DNA from 2 places in the Streptomyces sp. NPDC005281 genome. Region 2 is predicted to be linked to the other one. Evidence: riboswitches for the same ligand, from Rfam matches in the RefSeq annotation. Region 2 holds a riboswitch; the other holds the start of a gene.
The links. A riboswitch is a leader RNA that binds a small molecule or an ion and turns the genes downstream of it on or off. The one in region 2 is predicted to bind FMN.
Positions count from the first base shown of each region.

Region 1: another riboswitch for FMN. It lies ahead of ABZV42_RS31145 (riboflavin synthase); the one in region 2 lies ahead of ribB (3,4-dihydroxy-2-butanone-4-phosphate synthase).

Region 1 covers NZ_JBEXGX010000027.1:38,490-54,177, forward strand. Annotated here, with positions in the region: gene ABZV42_RS31085 (nitrate- and nitrite sensing domain-containing protein) at 1-1,594, shown strand, start outside; gene ABZV42_RS31090 (roadblock/LC7 domain-containing protein) at 1,584-2,087, shown strand; gene ABZV42_RS31095 (DUF742 domain-containing protein) at 2,134-2,475, shown strand; gene ABZV42_RS31100 (carbon-nitrogen hydrolase family protein) at 2,697-3,503, shown strand; gene ABZV42_RS31105 (NAD(P)/FAD-dependent oxidoreductase) at 3,581-5,275, shown strand; gene ABZV42_RS31110 (LLM class F420-dependent oxidoreductase) at 5,306-6,235, opposite strand; gene ABZV42_RS31115 (DUF5995 family protein) at 6,328-7,002, opposite strand; partial or broken gene ABZV42_RS31120 (solute carrier family 23 protein) at 7,134-8,579, opposite strand; gene ABZV42_RS31125 (alginate lyase family protein) at 8,701-10,005, shown strand; gene ABZV42_RS31130 (thioesterase family protein) at 10,146-10,604, shown strand; gene ABZV42_RS31135 (MFS transporter) at 10,564-11,775, opposite strand; gene ABZV42_RS31140 (ROK family transcriptional regulator) at 11,907-13,139, shown strand; FMN riboswitch at 13,694-13,824, shown strand; gene ABZV42_RS31145 (riboflavin synthase) at 13,979-14,614, shown strand; gene ABZV42_RS31150 (nicotinamide mononucleotide transporter family protein) at 14,611-15,246, shown strand; gene ABZV42_RS31155 (bifunctional 3,4-dihydroxy-2-butanone-4-phosphate synthase/GTP cyclohydrolase II) at 15,243-15,688, shown strand, end outside.
Region 2 covers NZ_JBEXGX010000039.1:18,674-34,361, forward strand. Annotated here, with positions in the region: gene ABZV42_RS36205 (hypothetical protein) at 26-1,015, opposite strand; gene ABZV42_RS36210 (hypothetical protein) at 1,376-1,699, shown strand; gene ABZV42_RS36215 (ABC transporter substrate-binding protein) at 1,810-2,841, opposite strand; gene ABZV42_RS36220 (ABC transporter permease subunit) at 2,927-3,511, opposite strand; gene ABZV42_RS36225 (MFS transporter) at 3,851-5,029, opposite strand; gene ABZV42_RS36230 (LLM class F420-dependent oxidoreductase) at 5,119-5,928, opposite strand; gene ABZV42_RS36235 (alcohol dehydrogenase catalytic domain-containing protein) at 5,986-7,005, opposite strand; gene ABZV42_RS36240 (DUF402 domain-containing protein) at 7,203-7,874, opposite strand; FMN riboswitch at 8,191-8,321, shown strand; partial or broken gene ribB (3,4-dihydroxy-2-butanone-4-phosphate synthase) at 8,597-9,247, shown strand; gene ABZV42_RS36250 (phosphopantetheine-binding protein) at 9,502-9,744, shown strand; gene ABZV42_RS36255 (ATP-grasp domain-containing protein) at 9,748-11,004, shown strand; gene ABZV42_RS36260 (MFS transporter) at 11,124-12,383, shown strand; gene ABZV42_RS36265 (isocitrate lyase/phosphoenolpyruvate mutase family protein) at 12,393-13,259, shown strand; gene ABZV42_RS36270 (transketolase) at 13,307-14,128, shown strand; gene ABZV42_RS36275 (transketolase C-terminal domain-containing protein) at 14,112-15,044, shown strand; gene ABZV42_RS36280 (thiamine pyrophosphate-binding protein) at 15,041-15,688, shown strand, end outside.

The DNA.
Region 1 (15,688 bases), on a different contig from region 2:
CGCGCGCGGGCGGACGTTCGCCTACGGGGAGCTCACCAGGGCCGCGATCGTGGGTGTCCTGGGACTGGCCGCCGTCGGACTGTCCCTCTGGCTCTCGGTGCGCGGCGCCCGGCGCATCTCGCGCCGGCTGGAATCGCTGCGCGACGCGGCGGATCTATTGACGAACCGTCAGCTGCCGCAGGTCATGGAGCGGTTGAGCGCCGGTGAAGAGGTCGACGCGGCCGCCGAGGCGCCGCCGCTCGCGGACGTGGAGGCGGTGGCCGACGAGATCGGCCAGGTCGGCCGGTCCTTCAACACCGCCCGGCTCGCCGCCGTCGAGGCCGCCGTCAAGCAGGCCACCCTGCGCCGCGGGCTGTTCGCGGTGCTCCTGAACATCGCCCGCCGCAACCAGGCGCTCGTCCACCGCCAGCTCAAGCTGGTCGACACGCTGGAGCGCCGTACCGACGACCCGGACGTCCTGGACGACCTGTTCCGGATCGACCACCTCACCACCCGCATGCGGCGCCACGCGGAGAGCCTGATCATCCTCTCCGGCTCGGCCCCGGGCCGCCGCTGGCGACGGCCCGTTCCGGTCGCGGAGGTGGTGTCCTCGGCGGTCGGCGAGATCGAGCAGTACGCGCGTGTCGTGGTCCCGCCGATGCCCGAGGTGGGCGTCGCGGCGGACGCCGTCGCCGACATCGTCCATCTGATCGCCGAACTCGTCGAGAACGCCACCGTGTTCTCACCGCCCCGCACCCAGGTCACCCTTCGCACCGGGCGGGCCGGGAGCGGGTTCGTCCTGGAGATCGACGACCGGGGCCTCGGCCTCGCACCCGACCAGATCGACGAGGCCCACCGCACCCTCACCACGCCGGAGGACTTCGACCCGACCCGGCACGACCGGCTCGGGCTGTACGTGGTCGGCCGGCTCGCGGCACGGCACGGCATCAAGGTCACGCTGTGCCGCTCACCGTACGGCGGTACGACGGCGGTCGTGCTGCTGCCGGAGGCGGTTCTCGCGCCGGTGGAGGGCACGCACCCGCCGGTGGCGGCGGACATGTCCTTGGCGGCGCTGCCCTCGCGGACCGCCACCGCGGTCCTGCCGGGGCAGCGGAGGGCATCCGCGGAGGAGGGGGCCGGCTCCGAGCCGCCGGAGAGCGCGGCCCCGGAAGCGCCCGTGCTGCCGACCCGGGTACGTCAGCGGGCCCTCGCCCCGGAGCTGCGCGCCGCGGCACCGGTGGCCGACGAGACGCCGGAGCGTGCGATCACGCCGGAGGAGATGCGCGCGGTCTTCGGAGCCTTTCAGCGCGGCCTCACCCGAGGCCGCAAGGGCCTGCCCACACAGCCGGGACCGGACGGATCCGGCTCTGCGCAGTCAGGACCGGGTCGGTCCGGCTCTGAGCGGCCGGGGCCGAGTGGCTCTGGGCCTGTGGAGTCGGGACTGGACGGGTCCGGCTCCGAGCGGCCGGGGCCGGATGGGTCCGGCTCCGCGTCGCCGGGACCGAGTGGGTCCGGGTTCGCTCGGCCCGGGCCGAACGCGTCCGGCTCCGTGCAGGCCGGTTCCGGGCGGCGAATCGACACCGAGGAAGGGACGGACGTCCACGATGCGCCCTGACCAGCTCCCTGAGCACACCGCCCGGACCATCGAGGCCCGGCACCCGGATCCGGCGGGCGGCGCCCTCGGGACCGGGGACGACGCCGACCGGCCGGGCACCGATCTCGGCTGGCTGCTCGACGATCTCGTGGCCAGGACCGACCACGTCCGCCAGGCCGTGCTCCTGACCGCCGACGGCCTCCCGCTGAGCTGTTCGGACGGCATGCGCAGACGGGACATCGAACACCTGGCCGCGGTCTGCTCGGGCTTCCACAGCCTGGCCCGCTCGGTCGGCGAGCGCTTCGCCGCGGGCGGGGTGCGCCAGACCATGGTGATGCTCGACGACGCGTACCTCTTCATCACCCCCGCGGGCGACGGAAGCCGGCTCGCCGTGCTCAGCGAGGTGCAGACGGACGTCGGACAGCTCGCCCACGAGATGGAACTGCTCGTCCGCCGCGTCGGCCGCCACATGGCCGCCGCCGTACGTTCGGCGGCCGACCCCGCGGGCCACTGATCCGGCTGTGACCGACGAGCACTGGTACGAGGACGAGACCGGGCCGATGGTGCGGCCCTACACCGTCACCGGGGGCCGGACGCGCCCCTCGGACCGGCACGTCATCGACCTGATGTCCCGGGTCACGGTCCTGGAGACGGACGCCGGGCGGCCGGGTGTGGACCACGCGGCGGCCGCGCTGCTCGACCTGGCCCGCCGCGGCCCCCGGCCGGTCGTGGAGCTCGCCGCGGACGCCGACCTGCCGCTGACCGTCGTACGCGTCCTGCTCGGAGACCTGGCCGAGGCGGGCCTGCTGACCATCGACGAGCCGTACCGCCCTCCGGGCGGCTCTCCCGCGGCCGACCCCGAACTGCTCCGCGAGATCGTGGACCGCCTGCGCGAGCTGTGACCGCCGGGAGGTCCCCCGAACCCGCCTGTGACCTGCGTCTCCAGGTGATCGGGGGCTGTCCGGGTGCCTGCGGCGGGGTGCGCAACGAATCGCCGCCGGGGGCGGGGTGCGCGCAATGAATCGTTCAGTGGCGCGCAACGGGTCCTTCTTGTCCCCCCGAGCCGGCCGACCGTACCGTCTATGTGACCCCCCGAACCCCCTCGTACCGGTGGAGAACCCGCATGCGCACAGCCCTGCTCCAGAGCTCCGGCCGCCCCGGCTCGGTCGTCGAGAACCTCAAGGTGCTCGACGAGGCCGCGGGCCGCGCCGCCGCGGCGGGGGCCGGGCTGGTCGTGACGTCGGAGATGTTCCTGACCGGCTACGCCATCGGCGACGACATCGCACGCCTCGCCGAGCCCGCCGACGGCGACTCCGCCGACGCGGTGGCCGAGATCGCCACCCGGCACGGCGTCGCCGTCGCCTACGGATACCCCGAGCGCGAGGAGCCAGGGGCCGAAGGCGGAGCGCGGGTCTTCAACTCCGTGCAACTGATCTCCGCGGCCGGCACCCGACTCGCGAACTACCGCAAGACCCACCTCTTCGGCTGCTTCGAGCACGACCACTTCACGCCCGGCGAGCAGTCCGTCGTGCAGGCGGACCTGGACGGTCTGCGGGTCGGCCTCATGATCTGCTACGACGTCGAGTTCCCGGAGAACGTCCGCGCGCACGCCCTCGCCGGCACCGACCTGCTGCTCGTGCCCACCGCGCAGATGCACCCGTTCCAGTTCGTCGCCGAATCCGTCGTGCCGGTGCGCGCCTTCGAGAACCAGATGTACGTCGCCTACGTCAACCGCACCGGTCCGGAAGGGGAGTTCGAGTTCGTCGGACTGTCCACGCTGGCAGGCCCCGACGGCGTCGCCCGCGCCCGCGCCGGCCGCGGCGAGGAACTGGTCCTGGCGGACGCCGACCCCGTGTTCCTCGCGGCCTCGCGCGAGACGAACCCGTATCTGAAGGACCGCCGCCCCGGCCTCTACGGGTCCCTCGTCTGATCTTCGGCCCGGCCCGACCCCCGGCCGGTCCGACAAGCCTTCCCCTCACCAGTTTCCGCGCAAGGAGTCCGTACCCCATGACGTCCACCGTGCCCAACGCCGTCCAGCACGCCGACGTGCAGCAGCCGCCGATCACCATGTTCGGCCCGGACTTCCCCTACGCCTACGACGACTTCCTCGCGCACCCCGCGGGCCTCGGGCAGATACCCGCGACCGAGCACGGCACCGAGGTCGCGGTCATCGGCGGCGGACTGTCCGGCATCGTGGCGGCGTACGAGCTCATGAAGATGGGTCTCAAGCCCGTCGTGTACGAGGCCGACGAGATCGGCGGCCGACTGCGCACGGTCGGCTTCGAGGGCTGTGACCCCTCACTGACCGCCGAGATGGGCGCGATGCGCTTCCCGCCGTCCTCCACGGCCCTCCAGCACTACATCGACCTGGTGGACCTCGAGACCCGGCCGTTCCCCAACCCCCTCGCTGAGTGCACGCCTTCGACGGTGGTCGACCTCAAGGGCGAGTCGCACTACGCCACTTCCGTCGACGACCTGCCGCAGGTCTACCGCGACGTGATGAACGCCTGGAACGCCTGTCTGGAGGACGGCGCCGACTTCTCCGACATGAACCAGGCGATGCGGGAGCGCGATGTGCCGCGCATCCGGGAGATCTGGTCGAAGCTCGTCGAGAAGCTCGACAACCAGACGTTCTACGGCTTCCTCTGCGAGTCGGAGTCCTTCAAGTCCTTCCGGCACCGCGAGATCTTCGGCCAGGTCGGCTTCGGTACCGGCGGCTGGGACACCGACTTCCCGAACTCCATCCTGGAGATCCTGCGCGTCGTCTACACCGAGGCGGACGACCACCACCGCGGCATCGTCGGCGGCTCCCAGCAGCTCCCGCTGCGGCTGTGGGAGCGTGAGCCGCAGAAGATCGTCCACTGGGGTTACGGCACCTCGCTGTCGTCGCTGCACGACGGCGCCCCGCGCCCGGCCGTCACCCGGCTGAACCGGACGTCCGGCAACCGGATCACCGTGACGGACGCGAACGGCGACATCCGCACCTTCAAGGCGGCGATCTTCACCGGGCAGTCCTGGCTGCTGCTGTCGAAGATCGCCTGCGACGACGCGCTCTTCCCGATCGACCACTGGACGGCGATGGAGCGCACCCACTACATGGAGTCGAGCAAGCTCTTCGTCCCCGTGGACCGGCCGTTCTGGCTGGACAAGGACGAGACGACGGGCCGGGACGTCATGTCGATGACGCTCACCGACCGCATGACGCGCGGGACCTACCTCCTCGACGAGGGCCCGGACAAGCCCGCCGTCATCTGTCTCTCGTACACGTGGTGCGACGACAGCCTGAAGTGGCTGCCGCTGTCCGCGAACGAGCGGATGGAGGTCATGCTGAAGTCGCTCGGCGAGATCTACCCGAAGGTCGACATCCGAGGGCACATCATCGGCAACCCGGTGACCGTGTCCTGGGAGAACGAGCCCTACTTCATGGGCGCGTTCAAGGCCAACCTGCCGGGTCACTACCGCTACCAGCGGCGCCTGTTCACGCACTTCATGCAGGACACGCTGCCCGAGGACAAGCGCGGCATCTTCCTCGCGGGCGACGACATCTCCTGGACGGCCGGCTGGGCCGAGGGCGCCGTCCAGACCGCGCTGAACGCGGTCTGGGGCGTCATGCACCAGCTCGGCGGGACGACCGACCCGACCAACCCCGGGCCCGGCGACGTCTACGACGAGATCGCGCCGGTGGAACTGCCCGAGGACTGATCCCTCCTCACGGGGCGTGCGGCGGGCGGGTCAGACCCCGGCCGCCCGCGCCGCCTCGTACAGCTCGGCGGCCACGTCCTTCAGTTCCGCGGCGTCCCGCGCCTGGCTCTGGAGGTCGAGGAAGATCTCGTCGAGACCGACCTCGGTGTGGGCGACCAGATCCTCGACGATCTGTTCGACGGACCCCTGGAAGGGCTGGCGGTCGTCGCCCACGTACGGCTTGGGCGTGTGGCGCAGATTGGTGCGCAGCACGGTCCGCAGCGGCCGGGTGCGCCCGCGCTCGGCGGCCAGGTCCTGCAACTGGCGCCACTGCGCGGTCAGCCGCTCGACGCCCATGCCGATCGGCATCCAGCCGTCCGCGTGGTCCACGAGCCTGCGCCGCGCCTTTCCCGTGTTGGCGGCGAGCAGGATCGGGATCGGCCGGGCCGGCTTCGGGCCGACCACGGCCGAGGCGATCCTGGTGAGGGTGCCGTCGTGAACCACCGGGTCGGGACCCCATACGGCGCGGCACACCTCGATCACCTCGTCGAGTGCCGCGCCGCGCTCCTCGAAGGGCCGCGCCGAGGACGCCGCGTACTCGTCGAGCGACCAGCCCGTGCCGAGGCCCGCCACGACCCGGCCGCCGGCGGCCGCGTCGAGCGAGGCGAGGGTCTTGGCGAGCTGGAAGGGCGTGTGCAGCGGCGCGACCAGGACGCTGGTGCCGAGTTCGGCGCGCTCGGTGGCCGCCGCCGCGAGGGTCAGGGTCACCAGAGGGTCGGCGACAGCGCGGTAGGAGTCCGGCCAGGCAAGTCCCTCGACGCCGTACAGCCCTTGGGTCGGGGGGTCCGGGAACAGGGCGCGCTCGAAGACCCACAGGCTGTCGTACCCGATCGCCTCCGCGGCGCGCGCCACGTCGGGCACGTCCCGTCCGAGGTCGTACTGCTTCATCTGCGGGAGGGCGAGGCCGAGTCGCGTCGTCATACAGGTGTACTCCTTCGCATCGGGGTGTGGCGAGGTGTCAACGTACAGTGAGCGTCCGGTTGTTCCGGCGAGGCCCGTGTCGAGTGGCCGGATCAGGCCGGCAGGGGAGTGAGCAGCATCCGGCCGGCCAGGCCCACCGCCGCGTCGAGGCGGTCGCCGAACTCCTCGGCCAGGTCGGGGAGTCCGCGCAGTGCCCACAGGGCCCGCGCCGCGGCCCAGGTCGCCTCGCGGGCCCGCTCCAGACTCCAGGAGCCGAGCAGATGGGTCAGCGGATCGGCGATCTGGAGCAGGTCGGGTCCCGGCATCAGCTCCTCGCGGATGCGTTCCTCCAGGGAGACGAGGAGATCGCCCACCCGGTCGAACTCGTCCTCCAGGTCGGCCGGTTCGCAGGCGAGCGTACGACAGCTGTCCACCACGGCGAGCGCGAGATCGTGCCCGATGTGGGCGTTGATGCCCGCGAGCGCGAACTGGAGGGGCCGTACGCCCGGATGGCGGCGGAAGCGCAGCAGCGGCCGCCAGCAAGCGGGCGCCCTGCCTTCCTCGGCCACGGCCAGATAGCGTTCCGCGAACCGCACGTCCAGCGTCGTCGCGGCCCGGCGGTCGGGGAAGGCCCCGGCGTCCAGATGCCGGTCGAACTCCTCGGTGACGGTGAGGTAGACGCGGTTGAAGACCGCGAGACCGTCGCGCTCGGGAAGCCTCGCGTCCAGGGCGCGCATACGGGCGACGACCGTGTCGACGGGAGTGGTGAACTGTGCCGGCTGCGCCATGACGGCAGCGTCCCAGTCCTGGGCCGACCGGTGTGCCGCCGGGCCGTGGGCTTCCCCAGAACGGGGGAACGCGGCCGCGGGTGACCCGTTCGTTCCGCCCTCGGCCCGCCGTCCCCCGCGGCGGAGCACGTCTATGAGCCGGCGGGCCGGTCCCCGGTTCCGTCGTACGCCGATGTCCCCGAGTCGAGCAGCGGTTCCGTGCGGAGGTGGGGCGGGGCCATCGCCCGCAGCGCGTGGTAGCCGGTGATGACGACGATGGTGCCGAGCGCGATGCCGTTCAGCGAGAAGTTGTCGGTGAACTTCAGGGTGACACCGCCGATGCCGATGACGATGCCCGCGGCGGCGGGCACCAGGTTCAGCGGATTGCGCAGGTCCACCCGGGCGTTGAGCCAGATCTGGGCGCCGAGCAGACCGATCATCCCGTAGAGGATGACGGTGATGCCGCCGAGGACACCGCCCGGGATCGCGGCGACCACCGCGCCGAACTTGGGGCACAGCCCGAAGAGCAGGGCGAAGCCGGCGGCGGCCCAGTAGGCGGCGGTGGAGTAGACCCGGGTCGCGGCCATCACGCCGATGTTCTCGGAGTACGTGGTGTTGGGCGGGCCGCCGACCGCGGTGGAGAGCATGGAGGCGGCGCCGTCCGCGGAGATCGCGGTGCCCAGCTTGTCGTCCAGCGGGTCGCCGGTCATCTCGCCGACGGCCTTGACGTGCCCCGCGTTCTCGGCGACCAGCGCGATGACGACGGGCAGCGCGACGAGGATCGCGGACCACTGGAACGTCGGCCCGTGGAAGGACGGCAGCCCGATCCAGTCGGCCTTCTCGACCCCGGAGAGGTTCAGACGCCAGTGGTCGGTCACCTTGCCGCTCGCGTCCGCCGAGTGGATCCGGCCGAAGATCCGGTCGAAGGCCCAGGAGATGGCGTAGCCGAAGACCAGCCCGAGGAAGATCGCGATGCGCGACCAGAATCCGCGCAGGCACACCACGGCCGCGCCGGTCACCAGCATGGTGAGCAGGGCCGTCCACTGGTCCTGCGGCCAGTACGTGGACGCCGTCACCGGCGCCAGGTTGAAGCCGATCAGCATGACGACCGCGCCGGTCACGATCGGCGGCATCGCCGCGTGGATGATCCTCGCCCCGAACCGCTGGACGGCCAGACCCACCAGGAACAGGGCGACGCCGACCACGAAGCAGGCGCCGGTCACCGTGGCGCCGGTGCCGCCCTGAGCGCGGATCACGGCGGCGACGCCCACGAAGGAGAGCGAACAGCCCAGATAGCTGGGCACCCGGCCACGGGTGGAGAGCAGGAAGATGACCGTCGCGACACCGGACATCATGATCGCGAGGTTGGGGTCGAGTCCCATCAGGACGGGGGCCACGAAGACAGCGCCACGGGGTGATGATGACGGCTAGTGATGCACGCCCGGAGCAACGAAGGACGCCCCGAACATGGCCACGACGTGCTGGGCGCCCAGCCCGAAGGTCCGGGGCCAGGAGAGGCGTTCATCGGGGCGGACGACCGCTCCCGGGGCGGGGGTCCGCCCGTCGCCGTGCAGTTTCCAGCGCACGCCTAGGTCCATGATGAGGGATCACCTTCTCTGTACGTGAATGTGTCCGGACCATTGTCACGTCCAACCAGGCGCTCTACGCTCGCACGGTCCTTCTCATGAACGTCGTTCATATTTATGATCGGAGTGTTCGGTGAGTGCACGCTCCAGACTGGGCCTGGTGGTCGCGACGGCCATCGTCACGCTCGCATCGCTCGTCGCCCCTTCGGCCTCCGCCCGTACGGAGCCCGCGGCTGCCCCCTCCGTGTCCGGCCGGGTCGCGCCCGGATCACCGAGGACCGTGGTCCTCGACGGCGGCCGGCTCCGGCGCACCCGCGCCCGTCTGGAGCACGGCGACCGCCGACTCGCGCGCACACTGCGGCAGTTGACGGCACGTGCCGACAACTGGCTGGACCAGGGCCCCTGGACGGTCGTCGACAAGCCGAAACCCGCCCCCGGCGGCGACGTTCACGACTACCTCAGCCAGGCTCCCTACTGGTGGCCCTCCCGGCCCGCCACGGCCGACAACCCCTGGGGATGCCCCTACGTCCAGCGTGACGGGCAGCGCAATCCCGAGGTGGACACGGGCACCGACCGCCAGGACGTGGAGAAGGTGTTCGACTCGACCTACGACCTCGCTCTCGCCTGGTACTACACCGGGCGGAAGCGGTACGCCGTCAAGGCCGCCCAGGTCCTGCGCACCTGGTTCCTGGACCCGGCCACACGGATGAACCCGAACCTGGACCACGGCCAGTTCATCCCCTGCAAGTACGACGGCCGGGCCATCGGCGTCATCGACTTCTCGCAGTCGTACACGAGCGTGCTCGACGCGATCGCCCTCCTGGACACCGGAGCCCCCGGCTGGTCCCGGCACGACCGGGCCGCGATGCTCGCCTGGAACACCGGCTACCGCGACTGGCTGACGGACAGTGCCTTCGGCAAGGAGGAGGGCGCCGCGCGGAACAATCACGGCACCTTCTACGACATGCAGCTCGCCGCCCTCGCCTACGCGACCGGCGACGAGGACCTCGCCCGGCGGACCGTGCTCGCCTCCCGCGCCGCGCGCGTCGACCCGCAGATCGCCGCCGACGGCAGCCAGCCGCAGGAGCTCGCCCGCACCCGCAGCTGGCACTACTCGGCCTTCGACCTGGTCGCGTACACCCGGCTCGCGGACATCGGCGAGAAGGTCGGCGTGGACCTGTGGTCGTACCGGGGGCCGGACGGGCAGAGCCTGTTCAAGGCCGTCGGCTATCTGCTGCCGGCGGCGACCGGTGCCGAGCCGTGGGGGCATCCCGAGCTGGAGTTCCACCGCTTCGCGGCGAGCGATGTCGTGCACGCCGCGGCCGACGCAGGAGACCGGGCCGCACGGGCCGCCGTGCCCGGACTCGAAGCGCCGCCCGGCGGTGACCTGTGGGAACTGCGGCCGGCCGCGGAGCAGCTCGACTCGATCGCGGGCTGACCCCGGGCGGGCAGGCTCCCGGACGTCCGTGAGGAGCCTGCCCCGGCGGGGTGATTCCTGAGCGTTTGCTTAGTATGGGGGTGTCGATTCAGCCAGGCCCGCCCGACCGCGCGCCGCAGCACGTCCCAGGAGCCCCGCCCGTGACCGCCGAAGCCCCCGTCGCCCCCGCCCTTCCCTACGGCCGGCTCCTGCCCGTCACCGTCCACTTCGACGACCTCGACGCGCTCGGCCTGCTGCACAACGCCCGCTACCCGGTCATGGTCGAGCGCGCCTGGACCGCGCTGTGGAACGAGCGCGGCTTCGGCTTCGAGGGGGACTGGGAGGCGGCGGGCGACTCCTGCAACGCCGTCAAGGAACTGCGGATCACCTATGACGCCCCGGTCAGCCGCCCCGGCGCGTACGCCGTCCACCTCTGGCTGGAACGACTCGGCAACACCGGACTCACGTACGGCTTCCGCTTCTGCTCCCTCGACGGCGCGGTCACCTACGCGCACGGCACCCGGGTGCTCGTCCGGCTCGACGCCGGGACGCTGCGCCCGACGCCGTGGAGCGACCGGTTCAGGGCCGTGGGCCGGGAACTGCTGCGCTCGGGGGACTGACCTTCGGGCGGTCCCGATCCCCGGCGCGCAGCACGCCCGCGAGCGCGGTGAGCCCGAACGCCAGGATCGTGACCAGTACGAACGACACCATCAGGTTCGTCGCCTGCGCCACCGACCCGATCAGGCTCGGCGCGATGAGCCCCGAGGTGTATGTGATGGTCGCGACGCCCGCGATCGCCTGGCTGGGGTTGGGGCCGCTGCGCCCGGCCGCCGCGAAGCAGAGCGGGACGACCACCGCGATGCCGAGACCGAGCAGCGCGAAGCCGCCCATGGCCACCGCCGGATGCTCGGAGAGGACGATCAGCAGCCCGCCGAACGCGGCCAGGACACCGCCGGCCCGCACGGTACGTACCGCGCCGAAACGGTTCACCACCGTGTCGCCGACCAGCCGGGCCACCGCCATGGTGAGCATGAAGCCGGTGGTCGAGGCCGCGGCGAGAGCGGCCGAGCTGTCCAGCCGGTCGCGCAGATAGACCGCCGACCAGTCGAGGCTCGCGCCCTCCGCGAAGACCGCGCAGAAGCCGACCGCGCCGATGAGCAGGGCCGACCGGGGCGGCAGCGCGAACCTCGGCGGCGGCTCCTCGCCCTCGGTGGGCTGAAGATCGAGCACCCAGCGGCAGGCGGTGAGACCGAGGAGGGTGAGGGTCGCCGCGGCCAGGGCGTGGTGCAGGCGTGCGTCGGCTCCCAGATGCGCGGCGAGCGTGCCGGCCGCCGCGCCGATCAGCGCGCCGGCGCTCCACATGCCGTGCAGCCCCGACATGATCGATTTGTCGAGGCGGTTCTCGACCTCGACACCCAGCGCGTTCATGGCGACGTCCGCCATCCCCGCCGTGGCGCCGTACACGAACATCGCGAGGCACAGGGTCGCCAGGTTCGGTGCCAGGGACGGCAGGATCAGGGCCAGGGTCCACAGGGCGATGAGTCCGCGCAGCGCCGTGCGGCTGCCGAAGCGGTGGGTGATCCGGCCGGCCAGCGGCATCGAGCAGGAGGCGCCGAGCGCGGTGAAGGCGAGCGCGAAACCGAGCTGCCCCGCGCTGACCGACGCATGGTCCTGGATCCACGGCACGCGGGTCGCGAAGGACCCGGTGACGGCTCCGTGCACGGCGAACACGGCCGCCACGGCGTACCGGGCACGCCTGACCTCGCGCTGGTCGTAGACGACTTCACTCATGCTCGGGCCCCTCCCCGGGTGATGGTTCCACGTTGTGCCGCCGTAAACTATCAGGAACCCTGCCTGATAAATAGACGCCCGCTCGCCGCCCGGTCGCCCGGTGACCCGGCCGATCTGGGAGGATTCCCGCCATGCCCGCATCCCCGAGCACCGCACGGGCCATCAACGACCGGCTCGCCCTGCGGCTGTTGCAGCAGGAAGGCCCTTTGACGGCAGCGCGGCTGAAGCAGCTCACCGGACTGTCCCGGCCGACCGTCGCCGATCTCGTCGAACGCCTCACGGCCTCCGGTCTCGTCACCGTCGTCGGGGAGTCGGGGGAGCAGCGGCGCGGCCCGAACGCCCGGGTCTACGGGATCGTCGCGGACCGCGCCCATCTGGCCGCGCTGGACGTCCGCACGGAGGGAGTCTCCGTCGTCGTGTCCGACCTGGTCGGACACGTCCTGGCCGAGGCGTCCGCGCCCATCGGCGAGGGCACCGGGACCGGACCGGCGGTGGAGCAGGCGGTCGCGCTGGTCGAGCGGGCGGCGAAGGAGGCGGGTGCCCTCGGGACGGAGCCCCCGCGCCAGTTCGTCCGGGGGTGGGGCAGGCTGCACACCGTCGGCATCGGGGCGCCCGGTCTGATCGACCCGGCCAGTGGCGAACTCCGCAACTCCACCGGACTGCCCGAATGGCACCGGCGGCTGGTCGCGGCCCTCCAGGAAAGGCTTCCCGAGGCCCGCGTCCTCGTCGAGAACGAGACCAACCTCGCGGCCGTGGCCGAACAGCGCGAGGGCGCCGCCCGCGACCGCGACACGTTCGTCCTGCTGTGGCTCGGCCACGGCACCGGCGCCGCCGTCGTCCTCGACGGCGCCCTGCGCCGCGGCGCCTCCGGAGGGACGGGGGAGATCGGCTTCCTGCCGGTGCCGGGCACCACGAGCCTGCCCTCGGCGACCGACTGCGGGGGTGGCTTCCACTCGCTGGTCGGGTCCGCCGCGATCGCGGACCTGGCGGCGGAGCACGGTGTCTCGGCGCGCCCCGAGGCCCACGAACCGCATGCCGCGGCACTCGTGCGGCAGGCGGTGGCGAGCGCCGGCTCCCCGGAGGCCGACGGCTTCCTCGGTGCTCTCGCCGACCGTCTGGCCATCGGCGCGGCCTCCGTCAGTGCCGTGCTCGACCCCGGCTGTGTCGTCCTCGGCGGCGAGGTCGGCCGGGCGGGCGGGCGGGCGCTGGCCGCGCGGGTCGAACGGCGGCTCGCCCGCATGTCGCCGCTCCCGACCGAGGTGCGCGCGAGCACGCTGGGCGGGGGCGCGGTGCTGCGCGGCGCCCTGCTGACCGCGCGCGACGGCGCGCAGGACGAGCTGTTCGCTCCGCCGTCGGGGCGGTAGGACCCCGGGTCCGCCGGGGCTGTTCAGGCCGTGGCGCGAGGTCGGCGCAGGGGGTGCGTCTGGAACTCCTCGGCTGGGCCGGTCGTCACGGCTCCGGCGTCGCGGAGGTCGTCGGCCTGCGGGTTTGTTCGGACGGGTCCGGGGGGCCGGGGGTCTGCCCGCGTAGGTCCATGGGTCCGCGGGTCTGCCTGCATGGGTCCACCGGTCTACGTGTCCACGGGTCCGCGCACGGGGGCGCCGGCGTCCGTCGGGCCGGTTGGAGACCCGGCGGCGGGGCAAGGGCCTTCGTCACCGCCGCCGGGTCGATCGTGGGGGGACCGGCAATGAATGATCACGCAGTCTTGATCGAGGACACTAAGAGGACTAGACCAGAGCGTCAATAGGTATGGACCAGTTGCGGAAACCCGTGTCATGGCGCAAGGCCGCCCGGAGTCAGGGAGGTTGACCGGGAATCCGCTCCGCGAAAGTCCATGCCGGCCGGCTGTGAGCCACCCCACAGGGGTGCGGTCGTATGGCCGTCGGCCGGGCGTGGCACACTGGCCATGTACCAGAAGCAGCGCACTCCGGGGTCGGTGTAATTCCGAACCGGCGGTTATAGTCCGCGACCCGGTCGCTTCCAGCGGCCGGTTGACCAGGTGAAATTCCTGGACCGACGGTTAAAGTCCGGATGGGAGGCAGTGCGCGGCGGGCGGGCATTTCGTGCGCGCTGCCGTTTGTTGCTGCTCGTCCTACGGGACGGGTGTCCTTTCGGCGTCGCTCCCGGTGTGCCGCTGTCCGCTCATTCTGTCGTCATCGACAGCCCCGGAGTCCGTGCCCCATGAGGCAGGAGGACCCGGGAAGTGTTCACCGGAATCGTCGAAGAGCTGGGTGAGGTCACCGCCGTCGAGATTCTCGACGACGCCTCACGTTTTCGGCTGCGTGGCCCCGTCGTCACGCAGGGCGCGCAGCACGGCGACTCCATCGCCGTCAACGGGGTCTGTCTCACCGTGGTCGAGCACGAGGGTGACGAGTTCACCGCCGACGTCATGGCCGAGACCCTTGACCGCTCCAGCCTCGGGGCCCTCACCGTCGGCTCCCGTGTCAACCTGGAACGGCCGATGGCCGTGGGCGAGCGCCTCGGCGGCCACATCGTGCAGGGACACGTCGACGGCACCGGCGCGGTCATCGAGCGCAAGCCGTCCGAGAACTGGGAGATCGTCAAGATCTCGCTGCCCGCCGACCTTTCGCGCTATGTGGTCGAGAAGGGCTCCATCACGGTCGACGGCATCAGCCTGACCGTGGTCGACGCCGGCCCCGACTTCTTCACCGTCAGCCTCATCCCCACCACCCTCGACCTGACCACCCTGGGCCACAAGCAGCCCGGCGACCCGGTCAACCTCGAGGTCGACGTGATCGCCAAGTACGTCGAGCGACTGCTGGGCGCGCGCGGTGGACAGCCCTTCGGTCTGCCCGGCGTCCAGGGGGCCGGCCAGTGAACTGGCTCAACTCCGAGGCCTTCGTGCTTCTCGACCAGCACATCATGTGGTCGGACATGATCGGCAACGTGATCGGTCTGGTCGCCCTCGCGCTCGGCTGGCGTCGCTCCGTGTGGAGCTGGCCCGTCCAGCTCCTGTCCGGCCTGATCCTCTTCGCCGCCTTCTTCGGACACCTCACCGGCAGCGCCGGCAAGCAGGTCGTCGTCATCGTCGTGGCCCTGTGGGGCTGGTGGCAGTGGAACCGCGGCGAGGGCAAGGACGGGCGGGTCTCGGTACGCTTCGCCACCTGGCGCGAGCGCGCGTACATGGCGGGCGCCGCGGTGGTGGGCACCCTCGCGGTCAGCGGTCTGTTCCACGCGTACCCGACGCTGTCCTGGGACCCCTGGCCCGACGCCTACATCTTCGTCGGAACGATCGTCGCCATGTACGCGCAGGCCCGCGGCATGGTCGAGTTCTGGTTCGCCTGGCTGCTGGTCGACGTGGTGGGCGTCCCGCTCAACTTCGCCAACGGCTACGCCTTCTCCGGTTTCGTATACGTCCTGTACGGCGCGCTCGTCCTGTGGGGCATGCGCGACTGGTGGCTGCGCTCCCGTGAGGCCGGGCAGCCCGTCATGGAAGGAGCCCCGGCATGACAACGGCGCCGGTTTGGTACAGCACCGGGCACGATCAGGATGCCTCGGACTTCGCGCTCGACTCCGTCGAACAGGCCATCGCCGACATCGCGGCCGGCCGCCCCATCGTGGTCGTCGACGACGAGGACCGGGAGAACGAGGGAGACCTCGTCGTCGCCGCCGAGATGGCGACCCCCGAGATCGTCGCCTTCATGATGAGCGAATGCCGGGGACTGATCTGCGCGCCCATGGAGGGCGACGAACTCGACCGGCTGCGCCTGCCGCAGATGGTCGACGACAACACCGAGTCGATGAAGACCGCGTTCACGGTGTCGGTGGACGCGTCCGCCGCCCACGGGGTGACCACCGGCATCTCGGCGGCCGACCGCGCCGCCACCCTGCGGCTCCTCGCGGACGGCGTCTCGGAGGCGGACGACTTCGTGCGCCCCGGCCACATCTTCCC
Region 2 (15,688 bases):
GAAAGGCCTTCCCGAACAGGCAGGTTCACGGGCGACGGCCCACCCGCTCGGCGGACTGCTGGGCGCTGTCGGGCATGCTCACCCGCCTACGTTCGCCGCGTACCAGCGTCCGCATGATCCCCGCCCCCGTCAGCACAGCCGTGACGTGCAGCACCACGGCGACCGCGATGTTCTCCGGGTAGCTGACGTCGCTCGGGTGCGCCAGCGCCACGTACACCGTGGCCGGCAGCCTCCAGCCGCTCCACGCGAACATCGAGCCCGATCCCAGCCACGCCAACGCAAGCAGGAGCGGATACGGCAGCCGGGTCGACCGGCGCCGGACGAGAGCCAGTACGGCGACGGACCCGACGAGAGCCCAGCCCGCGCTGACCCCGACCAGCACATGCCAACTGGCCGGCCGCTCATCGCGGTGCGCGATGCCCAGGGGGCCACCGGCCGCCCAGTAGAGCCAGACCAGGCCGGTCGCGGCCCCGGTCACGGCGGGCCACACCGCTCCTGAGGAGGTGCGGGTGCGGGGCGGCTCCGGCCGGCGCAGCGCGTGGGGCCAACGCCGCCACAGATACGCGGGAAGTGCGATGGCCAGCGCGATCCCGGTTCCGACGAAGCTGCACTGGAGCAGCACCGCTTCCCAGCCCGGCATCGCCGCGTCACCCCCTGAGGTCCTTGAGCCTCCCGAACTGCTCGTGCCGGAGTTCACAAGCGCGCTGACGACCACGAACGGCAGGATCGACACCAAGAACCCCGACCCGACCCAGGCAAAGAATCCCACCAGCCAGCCGGAGATCCGCATCCCCCATGGCCGCACCAGCGCCAGCCCCAGCGTGATCCCGGCCGCAGCCATCCCGATCGTGACAGTGTTGAGCACCAGCCACCCACCAAGGCTGAACCCCCGCCCGACCGGCAGCAGCCCCAGTAACGAACCGACCACCCACGACACCTTGATCACCAAATACGGCACGAGGGCCGCCGCAGCCCCGTACGCCGCCGCACGCCCGATCCGGTCCCCACGCTCCACCGCGTCTCCCTCCGCTGGAGATCCCCATCCTCCGGCGCCCGCACCCCCTCCGCATCAGCCCCCAGGCTCGTTACCGTCCTCCGCCGGTCTGACTCGCCCCTCCGCCCTGCGGGTCCCCCCGCAGTGCACCACGGCGTTGCGGCCCGAGCCGTATGCAGGCACCGGAGCCTCCTGAAGTCATCGCAGTTGACCATCAGCAGCCGGGCATCGGGCAGATACCCCAGTAACTCACTCAATCCTCTGCAGGCTGACGGCCGCGGGGCCGGTGGCCTCACGCACGCCCGCAGTGTGAGACCCGGCCAGACATCGCGCACGGGAACATAACCACCTCGGAGCGACGGGTCATGACCCGGCGGGGACATGACCAAGACGGCAGCGATCAGTGTGATTCGCATGCTCGCGATCGACCGGGCCATCAGCCGGCAGCGGATCGGGTCCGATCGCCTTTTCCAGGCGGGTCTGGACACGCGCAGGTCCGCAGCCGGGCCGTCATCCGTCTTCGGCGTGGTGGTGGCGCGTCCGGACGGAACGGCGCGGGCGGCGGCGTCCGTGTCGACGGCGTCGGTCTTGCCCCGCTTGCGCCTGGTGGCACGATCAGGCTGGTTGACCTCGATGACCTGGATGTTCTCCTGCCGCAGGAAGCACCGCAGGTCGACGAGTGAGGTCGATTGGCCCGGGCGGTAGCCGGTGTGCGCCGCCGCCCGCCCGGCGTACCGAGCGCGGCCCGTGTGGGCAGAGGGCGACGGCCCGGCGGGGACACGGTCCCCCCCCCGCCGGACCGGCCACGTGACGGATCAGGGAAGGTAGTTGTTGCTGAAGGCGTCGGTGGCGGTCACCGGCTTGCCCAGCAGACCCTGCTCCTTCATGAAGCTCGCCATCCTGGCCCAGGTCGCCGGATCGTTGTGACCCGGCTTGCCGGAGGCCGGCGGCTTCATCAGCGGCGTCGTGGCCTTGAGGACCGCGAGCGCGGAGTCCTGCTGCTTCTGGTCGTTCATCCCCGGTATGTAGGTCTTGCTGATCTTCACCGCCTCGTCGGGGTGCTCCAGGGTGTACTGCACACCGCGGAGGGTGGCCGCGACGAACTTGCGCACCTCCTTGCCCCGCCGGCCCAGCGTCTTCTCCGTGGCGCCGAGCCCGGCCGCGACCAGCGGGAGCGCCGTCGTGCCGGAGGTGCCCTCCACCGGGCGGACCTTGATGCCCGCCTGCTGGAACTGGACGGCGTCGTTGTTGAGGTAGCCCATGACCGCGTCCACCTTCTTGCCGGCCAGGGCGGCCTGCTGGGTGAAGCCGATGTTCTGGACCTTGACGTCCTTGGTGGTGAGCCCACCTGCCTTCAGCTGTGCGAGCAGTCCGAAGTAGGTCTCGCCGTACGGGCCGGGAGTGCCGATGTGGCGGCCGCGCAGGTCCCGGACCGTTCGTATGGGGGAGTCCTGCGGCACCAGCATCGCCACCGGGTAGGTGTGGTAGAGCGTCGCGACGTCCACTACCGGCATGCCCTTGGCCCGCGCCTGGAGCATTTCGTCGCCGCCGGCGTAGACCACGTCCTCCTTGCCGGCCGTCATGCCGCCGAAGAGGTCGTCGGTGAAGCTGTGGTGATGCAGGTTCACCTTGAGCCCGGCGTCCTTGTAGAAGCCCTTGCTCTCGGCCACGTAGAAGGGAGCGAACTGGATGTTCGGGATGTAGGTGAGGCCGACCGTGAGGGTCTTGCCGCTCTTGCCGTCAGCGGGCTTGGAGGCGGTGGGGTCCGCGGTGCAGGCGGGGAGTACGGCGCTGCCCGCCAGTACCAGGGCGAGAGCCCCCACGGATCGTCTGCTGATCTTTCGCATGCGCATTCGCGTCCTGTTCGTGTCGTGTCGTGCGTTGTCGTAGGGCGTCTTGGCTTGTTGGGCAGCGCCGCAGGAGGCACGGGCGCTAGCGTTCGACGGCGAGCTCGGCCAGGCGCACCGTGCCGTAGGTGACGGCGGCCAGCAGGGTGAGGGTCAGCAGCGTGACGAACAGCCCGGTGGAGTCCGCCTGGCCGCGCTGGACGGCGAGGAGCTGCCCGAGCCCCTCGCCGCCCATGACGAACTCGCCCACCACCGCCCCCGTGATCGACAGGGTGCAGCCGGTACGCACTCCGGCGAGGATGCTCGGCAGGGCCAGCGGGAATTCGATGTGCCGCAGCATCCCCCAGCGGCCGACGCCGTCGACCCGGGCCGCGTTCAGCACGTCGGGGTCCAGTTCCCGCAGGCCGAGCACGGTGTTCACGAGCATCGGGAAGAAGACCATCAGCGCGCAGAGGATGGCGATCGGCAGCAGTCCGTACCCGGCCCACAGGGCGAGGAGCGGTGCGAGTGCCACGGCGGGCACCGCCTGCGAGGCGGCGATGTACGGCTGTAGGGCCTTGGCTGCGAGCGGGCTGCGGGCCATCAGGTATCCGAGCGGAAGGGCGGCTGCGATGCCCAGGCCGCTGCCGGCCGCGCTCTCCACGACGGTCTGCCAGGTGTAGTCGAGCAGCCCGCCCTCCGCCACCGCGTCGGCGAATCCCCGGGCGACCGTGGCCGGCGCGGGCAGGAAGAACACCGACACCGTTCCGGTCCTGGTGACCGCCTCCCAGACGCCGAGCAGCAACGCGCCGAACACCAGCGGTGGCAGCACGGCGCCCGTCCGCCCCCTCGTTCGGCTCCTCGGCTGTGCGGCCGGGACGGGCCAGGCAGTCGCTCGTGCGGGGCGGTCGGCAGTGGGCCGCGGGGCCGCGGTCGTGCTCTTCGGCTGTGGCACTGCTGCTCCTTTCGTCTCCCCTGCGGTGGGGCGGTCGGTTCTGCGGGCTGCGTCGGCCCGGCCGTCGATGTGTGCTCATGGTTCCTGGCGGCGCAGCAGGAGCGTTGTGCCGCAGATGGCCATAGCCCCCGCGGCGAGGGCCAGCCAGCCGGCCGTGGTGCCGGTCATCGTCACGACCGCGATGCCCGCAGGCGGTCCGGCCGCCGTACCGGCGCTCCAGGCGAGCGAGGACAGCGCGCTGCCCCGGCCGAGCGAGGCCGGGCCGGACAGTCGTACCAGCAGCGGGAAGAACGCCGAGGAGTACGCGATCTCGCCGATCGCGAAGAGGGTGGCGAACGCCGCCAGCAGGGCCGTTCTCACGGTGCCGGGGTCAAAGGCCGTGGCCAGTGCGCCGGCGCCGAACGCCGCGCACCACAGCAACGGCGCCGCCATCAGAGCGGTGGACTCCGCGAGCCGTTCGCAGCGTGCGCCGACCGGGTGCTGGAGCAGCAGCAGCGCGAAGGCGTTGCCGGCCGTCACCATGCTGACCCCGGTCAGACCGATGCCCATGCCGTGATGCAGGAGCAGCGGGACGGTGGCCTCGATCTGGGTGAAGCCCGCCGCGGCGAACAAGGCCTGACCGAGAAGCAGCAGCACCAGCGGTCGGCTGCGTACCAGCGCGCGGTAGCTGTCGACCCCCGGAGGCGACCCGGGCGACGGACCGGCGGGACGGGCGCGGCGCATCCGGTGCGCCGCGAGGAACACCAGGACCAGCGGCACCGAGCCTGCCGCGCCCGCCTCGTACATCTGCCGCAGTGCCCCCGTCGAGCGGGCGGCACCGGCGAGCAGCAGACCGCCGCAGGTGGCGCCCGCTCCCATGCCGACGTTGGTCATGACATGGCGCAGGACGAAGGCCCGGCGTTGCAGCGCGGCGGGGACCAGGGCGCTGACCACGCCGGTGATCGCCGCGTACTGCAGTCCGTAGCCGATGCCCGCGAGCACGCCCGATGCGGTCACGGGTGCCATGCCGCGGGCGGCGCCCAGCAGCGCGTAGGCGAGCACGAGCGAGGACGTGCCGACGGCTCCGACCGCCGCCGGGCTGCCGCGGTCGGCCCGGGGGCCGCCGATCACCGCGGCGGCGCATCCGGCGACGGCCATGGCGACGAAGTAACCGCCGGCGCCCGCACCGCCCAGCCCGAGCTGGTCGCTGATGAAGATGCTGGTCAGCGGGAACACCAGGCCGATGCCGGCGCTGGACACCAGCAGCCCCGCCATCAGCGCATGGAAGAGCCCGCCGAGGCGCTCGGGCGCCGGCTCGGCGTCCGCCGCCGACCTCCCGACCCGGCCGGTTCGCCGGGCCGCGGTCACTGTGCGGCCAACGCGTCACGCAGGCGCAGGAGTTCGCGGACCGGGGCGAGGTCGAACGGACCGGGGAGCGAAACGATGATCTCCGTGGCGCCGGCCGCCGCGAAGTCCTCGGTCAGTCCGGTCTGCGGGGTGTCGATCATGACGGTACGGCCGATCTCGCGGGGATCGCGGCCGATTCGCTCGCACCACTGGTCGAGCAGGCTGTTGCGGTTGCGGAACTCGGCCACCGGGTCGGTGGAGTCCCAGCCGTACCAGTTCCACAGGTCGGCGTGCCGCGCGACGGCCGCCAGGGTGCGCTTCTCGCCACCGCCGCCGATCAGCAGCGGCAGGGGACCGGCCGGTGCCGGATTGAGGCGGCCCAGACGTTCACGGATCGCCGTCACCGACGCTTCGAGGGCGTCGATCCGGGCGCCCGGGCCGAGGAAGGGGTAGCCGTACTCCTGGTGCTCCTGCTCGAACCAGCCAGCGCCCACACCGAGCACCAGCCGGCCGCCGCTGAGCAGGTCGACGGTGCGTGCCTGGTCGGCGAGCAGGTGCGGGTTGCGATAGGCGGTGCAGGTCACCAGGGAACCGATGGTCGCGTGCCGGGTCTCGACGGCCATCGCGGCCAGCAGGGTCCAGCACTCGTAGTGGCGGCCCTGGGGTTCGCCGGTCTGGGGTATGAAGTGGTCCCACGTCCACAGCGAGTCGACACCGAGGTCGTCGATGGCGCGCCATGCGGCGCGCAGGTCGGGCAGTTCGCAGTGCTGCGGGTGGAGCTGGGCACCGATCCGCAGGGCGGGGCGGCTGGTGGGGGAGGTGGTCATCGGGTGTCTCCTGGTACGGCGTGCCTGGCTTGGCAGGCGGGGCTCGGTCGGCGTGGTTCAGCGCGGCTCGACGAAGACCCGGTAGACCGGCGACCGGGAGCTTTCGACCAGCGCCTTCTCCACATCACCCAGTTCATGGCGGGAGGTGATCAACGGCGCCAGCCGGCCCGCGAGCACGCCGCTGCGCAGCAAGGCGGCGGCAGTACGCCAGTCGGCGGGTTCCTGGCTGTAGGAGCCGGTGACGGTGAGCTGTCGGCGGTGCACCTCGTAGCCGGGCAGAACGGCATCCGGGGTGTCGTGAGAGCCGCCGAACAGGACGATCCGCGCCCCGTCGGCGGCTGCCCGGAACGCGGTGGCGATCGCCTCGGGGGAAGCAATGGTGATGAACACGACGTCGGCGGAGGGCAGTTCGCCGGCATCCTGCGGGGTCACCGCCTGGTCCGCACCGGCCGCGAGGGCGGCCTGCCGGCGCTCGGCGTCGGTCTCCACAACCGTGACCGACCGGGCCTGCTCGTGCTGGGCGAGCAGTAGATGGAGACGCCCCATGAACCCGGCGCCCACCACGGTGACCCGGTCGCCGGGCCGGAAGGCGCCCCGGCGGAAGGAGTGCACGACACATGCGAGCGGCTCGCCCATCGCGGCGTGCACGGGGTCGGCGTCACCGACCGGCCAGGCGTGAGCGGCCGGCACCCGGACGTACTCGGACAGGCCCGCCCCCATGCTGATGCTGCCGTCCGGCAGCTGGCTGCCCTGCGGTGACGCGCAGACGGCACTGTCGCCGGCGCGGCAGTTGCGGCAGGCGCCGCAGCGGGTGAGCAGGTCGAGGGTGACCAGGTCGCCCACGGCGGGCGCGTCCTCGAGGGCGGCGGCACGCGCACCGACCTGCTCGATGCGGCCGGACACCTCGTGCCCGGCGGCGACCGGGTAGACGGGCATCTCCCCGGTGTAGAGCCTGGCCTCCATGGTGCACAGGCCGCAGGCCGCGATCCTGACGAGCACGTCGTCCTCGCCGATCTCGGGGACCGGGGTGTCACTGATCTCCACCGAGCCGGGGGAGGTGACTAACGCGATGCGCATGGGTCCTGGTTCCTTTCGTCGTGCTGTGCTGTGAGGGGCGTTCCGAGGACCACAGAAAGGTGCAACGGGGGCGGCCCGACGGACCGGCGGCCCCGCAGGGCCGGGGGACTTCGCTCGTCGACGCGGGCTCCGGCCGTCCTGCGGCGCAGGGGAGTTCTGCGCGCGGCGCAGGACGGAGGCAGCTCGGGAACGCACGGTCAGCGAGCGGTGGGGGCACCCGTCCACACGGGAGGTGTCTCCCAGCCGGCCGGGGGCTGCCACTGCGCCCACGCCTGGTCCCACCAGGGCGTGTTCCGGGCGAGCAGTTCGGCGACCCGGTCACCTTCGGCGCGTACCGCGGCGGCCTGCTCGGGCGTGAAGCCGCCGGTGCGGGCGCGCTGCTCGAACTCGTCGACGTCCTTCCACCGGTACGGCCCTCCGTCGGCGGGGACCCACAGGTCGAGTTCGTGGTCCAGGGTGTCGAAGCCCGCCGCGGTCCTGCGGTACGGGTCCTGGAAGTTGATGTACCACCCGGAGAACTCGCCGGTCGCCTCGTCCCGGAAGACCCAGACGGCATAGGCGTCGCCGGGGCGCTGGAGCTGGAGGACGCTGCGGCTGCGCCAGTGGTCGGCCACGTCCTGCCAAGGGTGGGGACCCCAGGTGAAGTCTCCTTCACCGAAGGAGAGCCGGGTTCCGTGCGCCAGATGCACCGCGAGCAGATCAGACCGGTCGGCGACCACCCGGACCGGGTAGCTCAACCATGTCCGTCCGTCGAGGACTTCCCGGCGCAGGATGGTCGTGCCGGGTGCGAACCGGCCGGGCTCCGCGGTCCCGGCTTCGTTGTCGGTGGGCTCGACTGAACGCAGCGCGCCCTCAGAATTGTTGCGCATTGAAGTATTGCTCCCCCGTATTACACGGATCCGGCATTGCGTGGACCCGAAATGCCCGCTTCGCCGGAGGGTCGAACTCGCCCCGCAGTCCCTTGTTCGCCGAAGCAAGCAACTGATGCCGAGCCGACCTTTACTGACGGGTAGTTAGCGGCGTGCGGATCGTAGGCACAGCCGCGAGACGTTGGCAACTCTTTTGGAACGGCGCGCCGTTCGCCTGTCGGGCGATGCGTGATGCAGGCCACAATGACTGGATTTCGCCGATGTCTTGTCAAGATCACGCGGAGTGTGCAAGGTTAACGGAAGTTATCACGAACGTTTGCGCACTCCGGGGTCGGTGAAATTCCGAACCGGCGGTTACAGTCCGCGACCCGACCGCCTCCAGCGGCCGGTTGACCAGGTGAAATTCCTGGACCGACGGTGAAAGTCCGGAAGGGAGGCAGTGCGCGGCGAGCAGGGTCGTTCCCGATCTCTGTGGAAGTTCCGCATGTCCTCACGGGGACTGCGGCGCCCCGACGGGAAAGTGTCACGTGCCCTTGCGCTCGTCGCGTGTCCCAGGCCCCGGAAGTCCGCGCCGCCAGCGCGAGGAGAGACTCCGATGGGCCGATTGCCGGGCAGTGCCCCTGCCGGCGTGCAACCCCGCCCGACCGGTCGCAGCGCCGAGTTCCAGGTGTGTGGGGCCCGCTTAGCCGACCTCGCTTCCACCGAACGCTAGGACCACGGGCATGACCACTACCGATTCGATGCCGTCTCCCACCGCCGGGGACGCGCAGCCGCTCGATCCGATCGACCATGCGATCGCGGAGATCGCCGCGGGCCGGGCGGTCGTCGTCGTCGACGACGAGAACCGCGAGAACGAGGGCGACATCGTCTTCGCAGCCGAGCTCGCCACCCCTGAGCTGGTCGCCTTCGCCATGACCGAGTGCCGGGGCCTGCTCTGCGCCCCGATGCCGGGAGGCGATCTGGACCGGCTGGAGCTGGATCAGATGGTTCCCCGCAACACCGAGAGCCACCGCACCGCCTTCACGGTCTCCGTCGACGCCGCCGTCGGCATCAGCACCGGGATCTCCGCTGCGGACCGGGCGCTGACCCTCCGTCTGCTGGCCGAACGGAAGAGTTCACCCGGCGACTTCGTGCGGCCCGGACACATCTTCCCGCTGCGGGCGCGTGACGGCGGCGTGCTGGTGCGGCCCGGTCACACCGAGGCCGGTGTGGATCTGTGCCGGCTCGCCGGGCTGCGCCCGGCAGCGGCCGTGTGCGAGATCGCCAACTCCGACGGCACCATGGCCCGGCTCCCGGAGCTGCGCGACTTCGCCGAGCGTCACGGACTTGCCCTGATCTCCGTCGCCGCCCTCATCGACCATCTGCGGCGGACCGAGGGGTCGGCCCCCGTGTGCTCGGCTCAGCCGGGAGCGGTCCTGGGCTGACCGACGGGGGAGTACCACGGGGGAAGGACCACGGGCCCGGCAGGCCCGCAAATGTCTTGCACAGAGCATTTGCCGGGCCTCGTTCCTTCGTGCCCCAATTTGCGAATCCTTATGAATTCACCAAGAGTTCCCGTGGGCTTTGACATTGCGCCGGTGGGCATTCAATACTCGAAAGTGACCACGAGTCAGGGGGAGGAACTGGCATGCTCGACAAGGGCGCCATAGAAATACTCAGAGGAATTTGGGAAGAGGTACTCGGCATTCCGGTCGACGATGTCGACGCCGATTTCTTCGACCTCGGCGGTGATTCGCTGCTGGCGCTGGCGATTTCCACCCGCGCCATCGAATCCGGCCTCGCGATGCCGCGGTCCGCAGTTCTGCGCCGCAGCACGCTCCGCGAGCTTGCCGAGGCGGTCGAGGCTCCCCAACTGTTCGAACGTGCCTGACCGATGGCGATCGTTGTCGTCTACGACCAGGGTGCGGCCTCGCCACGCGAGATCATCGGCCGTTTGGGCACATCGGAGCCCGTGGTGGTGGTGCTCGCGGACTCCGCGCACGCCCGCCAGATCCGCCCGCTCCTGGAGGAGAACTGCGCAGGTCTCGTGTCGTTGGCCGACGGTGAGGACGCCGTCGTCGCCCGGCTGCGCGCCGTTGGGGCCAAGGGCATCCTGACCTTCAGCGAACGCATGCTCACCGATACCGCGTTACTTGCGGCACGGCTCGATCTTCCGTTCAACACCCCGGAAACCGTCAAGGGGTTGACCGACAAATCCGTTCAGCGGCGTCGGCTGCACGAGGCCGGCGTGGACGCCGTCCGCAGCGCGGTCGTCACCACCGCCGGACAATGGCCGGACGCACTGGCACAGGTGGGTCTGCCCGCCGTGGTCAAACCGGTGCGCGGTGAAGGCAGCCGGAACACGGTCCGGGTGACGGACCCCGACCACGGCGCCGCCGTGATCGAGGAGTTTCTGCGCACCGAACCGGCCCTGGTGGTCGAGGAGTTCCTCGAAGGGGCCGACTGGGCCCCCTTCGGCGACTATGTCTCCGTGGAGAGCGCCGTCACACCTGATGGCCCGCGTCACTTCGCGGTGACGGGCAAGCTGCCGCTGGCACCTCCCTTCCGGGAGTCGGGTCAGTTCTGGCCCGCGCCGCTGCCGCCCGAGCAGGAGGCCGAGGTGGTTGCTCTGGCCGATGGCGCACTGCGCGCACTGGGCGTCACCCACGGCCTGGTCCACACCGAGATCAAGCTGACGCCCGCCGGGCCCCGCCTGATCGAGGTCAACGGAAGGCTCGGCGGGAAGCAGATCGAACTCGCCACACGTGCGGCGGGGCTCGATCTCGTCGCCCTGGCAGGTGAGCTGGCCCTGGGACTCAGCGCCCCGCCGGCCCCCGTACGTCCGGATCGGGTCCACTTCCAGTGCTACGTGCCCGGACCCACCTCCGGCGGCCTGCTGGAACGTGTCGACGGCGCCGCGGCGGTACGGGCACTGCCCGGGATCGCCGCCTATCGCCCCACTGTGCGGCCCGGCACGCTGCTCGCCGGTGGCACCGGCACCGTACTCCTCGACATGACATGCGGCTCGGCCGACAACCACCAGGCCATGATCGCGCTGGTGGAGCAGGTGGTGAGCCATCTCGCGTACGAGTTCACCGTCGACGGGCGGCGCGTCCTGCGGACCGCCCGGGACCTGCTCGTCAACCCGTAGAGCGGGCCCGGTTCCTCCGGACCCGTCCGCCGGGCCCCTCCCCGGCCGGTGAACGGCGTCTCGACCAACCTGTTCCGACGTTCCGTCATTTCCATTCCGTCATTGACCCTGGAAGGCTCATGCCTACCCTCAGCGCGGCCGCAACCGGGTTCCTGAAAGATCTCGTCCCGGCGCCCGGCGCCGAGCGCCGGATGGGTGTCCTCACACTCGCCCAGTCGCTCGGCACCGGCCTCTTTCTGACGTCCGGCGCCATCTTCTTCACCAGAACCGTCGGTCTGTCCCCCGAGAGCGTCTCGGTGGCCATGTCGGTGGCCGGCCTCTGCGGGTTCCTCGCCACCGTCCCGGGCGGCAGGGTCGCGGACCGGTTCGGCGCACGCCGGCCGCTGGCGGCGAGCTACATCCTGCTGGCCGTACTCTTCGTCGGCTACGCGTTCGTCGACAACATCGCCGCGTTCGCGGCCGTCGCGTGCGCCATCGCCGTGTGCGAGACGGTCGGCAGCCCGCTGCGCGCGGCCCTCACCCATGCCCTTTTCGGCTCCGCCAGGTCCGCGAATGTCCGGGCCCGTATGCGCAGTCTGTTCAACCTCGGTTTCACCGGCGGAGCTGGACTGGCCGGAGTCGCCCTCGCCACCGACTCGCGGGCCGCCTTCGTCCTGGTGGTGACCGCCAACGCGGTGCTGCAGTTCGCCTGCGGCATCCTCGCGCTACGGCTGCGGCCGAGCGGTCCTGAGGCGGTGCCGGCCACAGAGCGCTCCTGGGCGGCCTTCCGGGACGGCAGGTTCCTGCTGGCCACCGTGCTCACCGGGATCCTCGAGCTGTTCCAGCCCGTGCTCGCCGTGGGCGTACCGCTGTGGATCGTCAACCGCACCGACGCGCCGGTGGCCCTGGTGGCGGTGCTGACCGTGGTCAACACCGTCTTGGTCGTGCTGCTCCAGGTCGCCGTCGGCAAGGGGTCGGACACCGTGTCGGGCTCCGGCCGCCTGCTGCTGCGGGCCGGCCTGCTGATGGCGATGGCCTGCTGCCTGTTCGCCGGGTCGGGCGGCACCACGACCACCTGGACCGTCGTCCTCCTGATCGCCGGCACGGTCGTGATGACCATCGGCGAGCTTGCCCAGTCCGCCGGCGGCTGGGGTCTGTCCTTCGGCCTTCCGCCCGAGGGCCGGATGGGCGAGTACCAGGGGGTGTTCGGCCTCGGCCGAGGCCTCCAGCAGTTCTTCGGACCCGCCCTCGTCATCATGCTTCCGCTCGGGATGGGCACCGCCGGGTGGCTGCTGCTGGCCGCCGTGTTCCTGGTTTCCGGCCTCATCGCCATGTGGGCCTTCGCCCGTGACAAACCGTCAGGCAGGAATCCGAGCCCTGTCCCCACGCCTTCATCGTAGGAGTACCACGTGAGCCCTACCAACGGCAGCTATCCCTCCTTCCGCAGCGTGCTCGCCGCCCATCCGCTCAGCCGGATCGCTGGGGCGCACTCCGCGCTCGGCGCCGTGATCGCCGAACAGGCGGGCTTCCAGGCCGTCTGGGCCTCCAGTTTCGAGATCTCCGCCGCACGCTGCCTCCCCGACGCCAGCCTGCTGAGCATGACCGACTACCTGGAGGCGGCGGCCAACATCCAGAAGGCGCTGTCCGTCCCGGTGGTCGCCGACTGCGACACGGGCTTCGGGAACAGCATGAACGTGGCCTACATGGTCGGCGAGTACGAGCGGGCTGGCATCACCGCCGTGTGTATCGAGGACAAGATCTTTCCGAAGATGAACAGCTTCGCGGCTGCCGACCACAGCCTGCTCGACGTGGGTGAGTTCGCCCACAAGATCGAGACGGCCAAGAAGGCCCAGCGTCACGAGGAGTTCTTCGTCATCGCCCGCACCGAGGCCATGATCAGCGGTCTCGGCGTCGACGAGGCGCTCAAGCGCTGCGCCGTCTACGCGGACGCCGGCGCCGACGCCGTGCTGGTGCATTCCAAACAGGCGACCAAGGACGAGGTCGTAGCGTTCCTCGACCAGTGGGACGACCGCCTGCCGGTGGTGGTCGTGCCCACCACTTATCCCGACTGGCACGCCGACGAGGCCCACGCCGCTGGCGTCTCGGCCGTCATCTACGCCAACCAGGGACTGCGGGCCACCATCACCTCCCTGCGGGCCGCCCTCGGCTCGATCTACGAGACCGGGCACTCGGCCCACCTGGAGGACAGCATCGCCGGGGTCAAGGACGTCTTCGAGCTCCAGCGGCTCGACCAGTGGCAGGAGTTCACGGCCTGATGGCCGGCTCTCCGCAACCGCGATCCGACCAGCGAAGGGACCACACGTTGTCGTCGCAGGACGCGGCCCTGGTGCGCCGTCAGGCCGCACGGGCCCGAGCACTCGCGCTGACCACCGTCAGCACGGCCGGCACCGGCCACATCGGAGCGGACCTGTCCGCTATGGACATCCTCTGCGCGCTGTGCTTCGGCGTGCTGCGCGGCGGACCGGACGACCCGGACCGGGACCGCTTCATCCTCAGCAAGGCGCACGCCTCCGCCGCCATGTACAGCGTTCTCGCCCTCAAGGGCATCCTGCCCGAGGAAGAGCTGGCGACGTACGGTGGCGCCGGCTCCCGCCTGAGCACGGTGGTCTCCACGCGTGTACCCGGCATCGAGTTCAACACCGGCTCGCTCGGGCACGGCCTGTCCCTCGGGGTGGGCGCTGCGCTGGCCGCGCGGGTCCAGGGTTCCGACCGCCGCACCTTCGTGCTGACCGGCGACGGCGAGCTCCAGGAAGGCAGCAACTGGGAGGCCGCGATGCTCGCGGCGTCCCGCAAGCTGAGCAGCCTGGTCGTGATCGTCGACCGCAACCTCGCCCAGAAGGGCGCCAGCACCGAGGACATCAACGCCCTGGAGCCGCTCGACGAGAAGTGGCGCTCCTTCGGCTGGGCCGTGCGGATCGTCGACGGCCACGACGTCGGGGAACTGCTGGAGGTCCTCCGCGCCGCACCGCTGGAGGAGTCCAGGCCGACGTGCGTGATCGCCTCGACCGTCAAGGGCAAGGGCGTCTCCTTCATGGAGCGCAACCTCGAATGGCACAGTCGCCGGCTGACCCCCGACCTTCTCGACCAGGCACTCCGGGAGCTTGAGCATGGCATCCACAACTGACTGCGCCACGGCCTTCTCGGCCGCGCTGCTGGACATGGCACACGGCGACGAGCGGATATGCATCGTCAACAACGACTCCGCCGAGACCCACTCCGCCCTCGGGTTCCAGTCCGAACTGCCCGACCGCTTCGTCGATGTCGGCATCGCTGAGCAGAACCTCGTCGGCGTCGCGATCGGTCTCGCCAACGCGGGTCTGCGCCCGTTCGTCTACTCCGCCTCCTGCTTCCTGACCGCCCGCGCCCTGGAGCAGATCAAGAACGCCGCCTACACCAACGCGAACGTGGTGTTCTGCGGGTTCGTCAGCGGCCTGGCGTACGGCGCGCTCGGCGGCACGCACCACGCGGTCGAGGACCTCGCCTGGATGCGGGCGATCCCCCGGATGACGGTGCTGGCCCCCGCCACCCCGGTGGACACCGTGGCAGCCCTGCGCGAGGCACTGGCCCACGAGGGCCCGGTCTACATCCGGATCGTCAGCAAGCTGGACACACCGGAGCTGTTCCCGGCGGACCACAACTTCGTCTACGGCGGGTCCGTTCAGCTCCGGGAGGGCGACGACGTCACCCTCGTCGGCACCGGACTGCTCACCAGCCGGCTCGTGGAGGCCGCGGACCTGCTCGCGGCGGACGGCGTCGAGGCCGGAGTCCTGCACCTGGGTTCCGTCCAGCCGATCGACGCGGAGGCGATCGGCCGGGCGGCGTCCCGCAGCGGACGTCTCGTGGTGGCCGAGGACCACGTGCTCAACGGCGGACTCGGCGGCGCGGTCGCCGAGGCAGTCGTGCGCACTCACCCCGTGCCCGTGCTCCAGATCGGCGTACCCAACGAGTACGCGCCGATCGGACCGGCCGAGCACCTCTACGAGCACTTCGGCCTGACCGCGCAGGGCGTGGCGAAGCGGGTACGGGAGTGGTTGTCATGACGGTGCGTGTGGCCGATTACGTGGCCTCCTATCTGCACGCGCTGGGCGTGGACACCTGCTACGGCCTGTCCGGCACCGGTTCCATCCACCTCGACCAGGCCTTCGCCCAGCAGCCCGGACTGGTGAGCATCTGCGCCCGCCACGAGACGGCGGCCGCGCTGATGGCAACCGGCGCGGCGAAACTCACCGGCAATCTCGGAGTCGCGCTGGTGACCAGCGGACCCGGCGCGGTCAACGCGCTGGCCGGCCTCGTGGACGCCTACGCCGACGGTGTCCCGGTGCTCGTCGTGTCCGGGCAGGTCGAGACCCGGCACATGGACGAGGGCGCACGCTCCTTCGGGGTCCAGGGCTTCGGCGTGGTCAGCAGCGCCCGCAGCATGACCAAGTACGCCGCGGTCGTGGAACGCCCCACCGACATCCGGATGCACCTGGACGAAGCCGTCCGGCACGCCCTCGACGGCCGGCCCGGCCCCGTCTGGCTGGACATTCCCCTCGACGTGCAGGCGGCGACGATCGACCCCCACGCCCTCCAGGGCGCGCTCCCCGCGGCCGGCGAACCGCGCGGGGCCGGAGCCCGGCAGACCGCCCGGCAGCTGATGGCCATGCTGCGTTCCGCCGAGCGGCCGCTGATCGTGGCAGGGCAG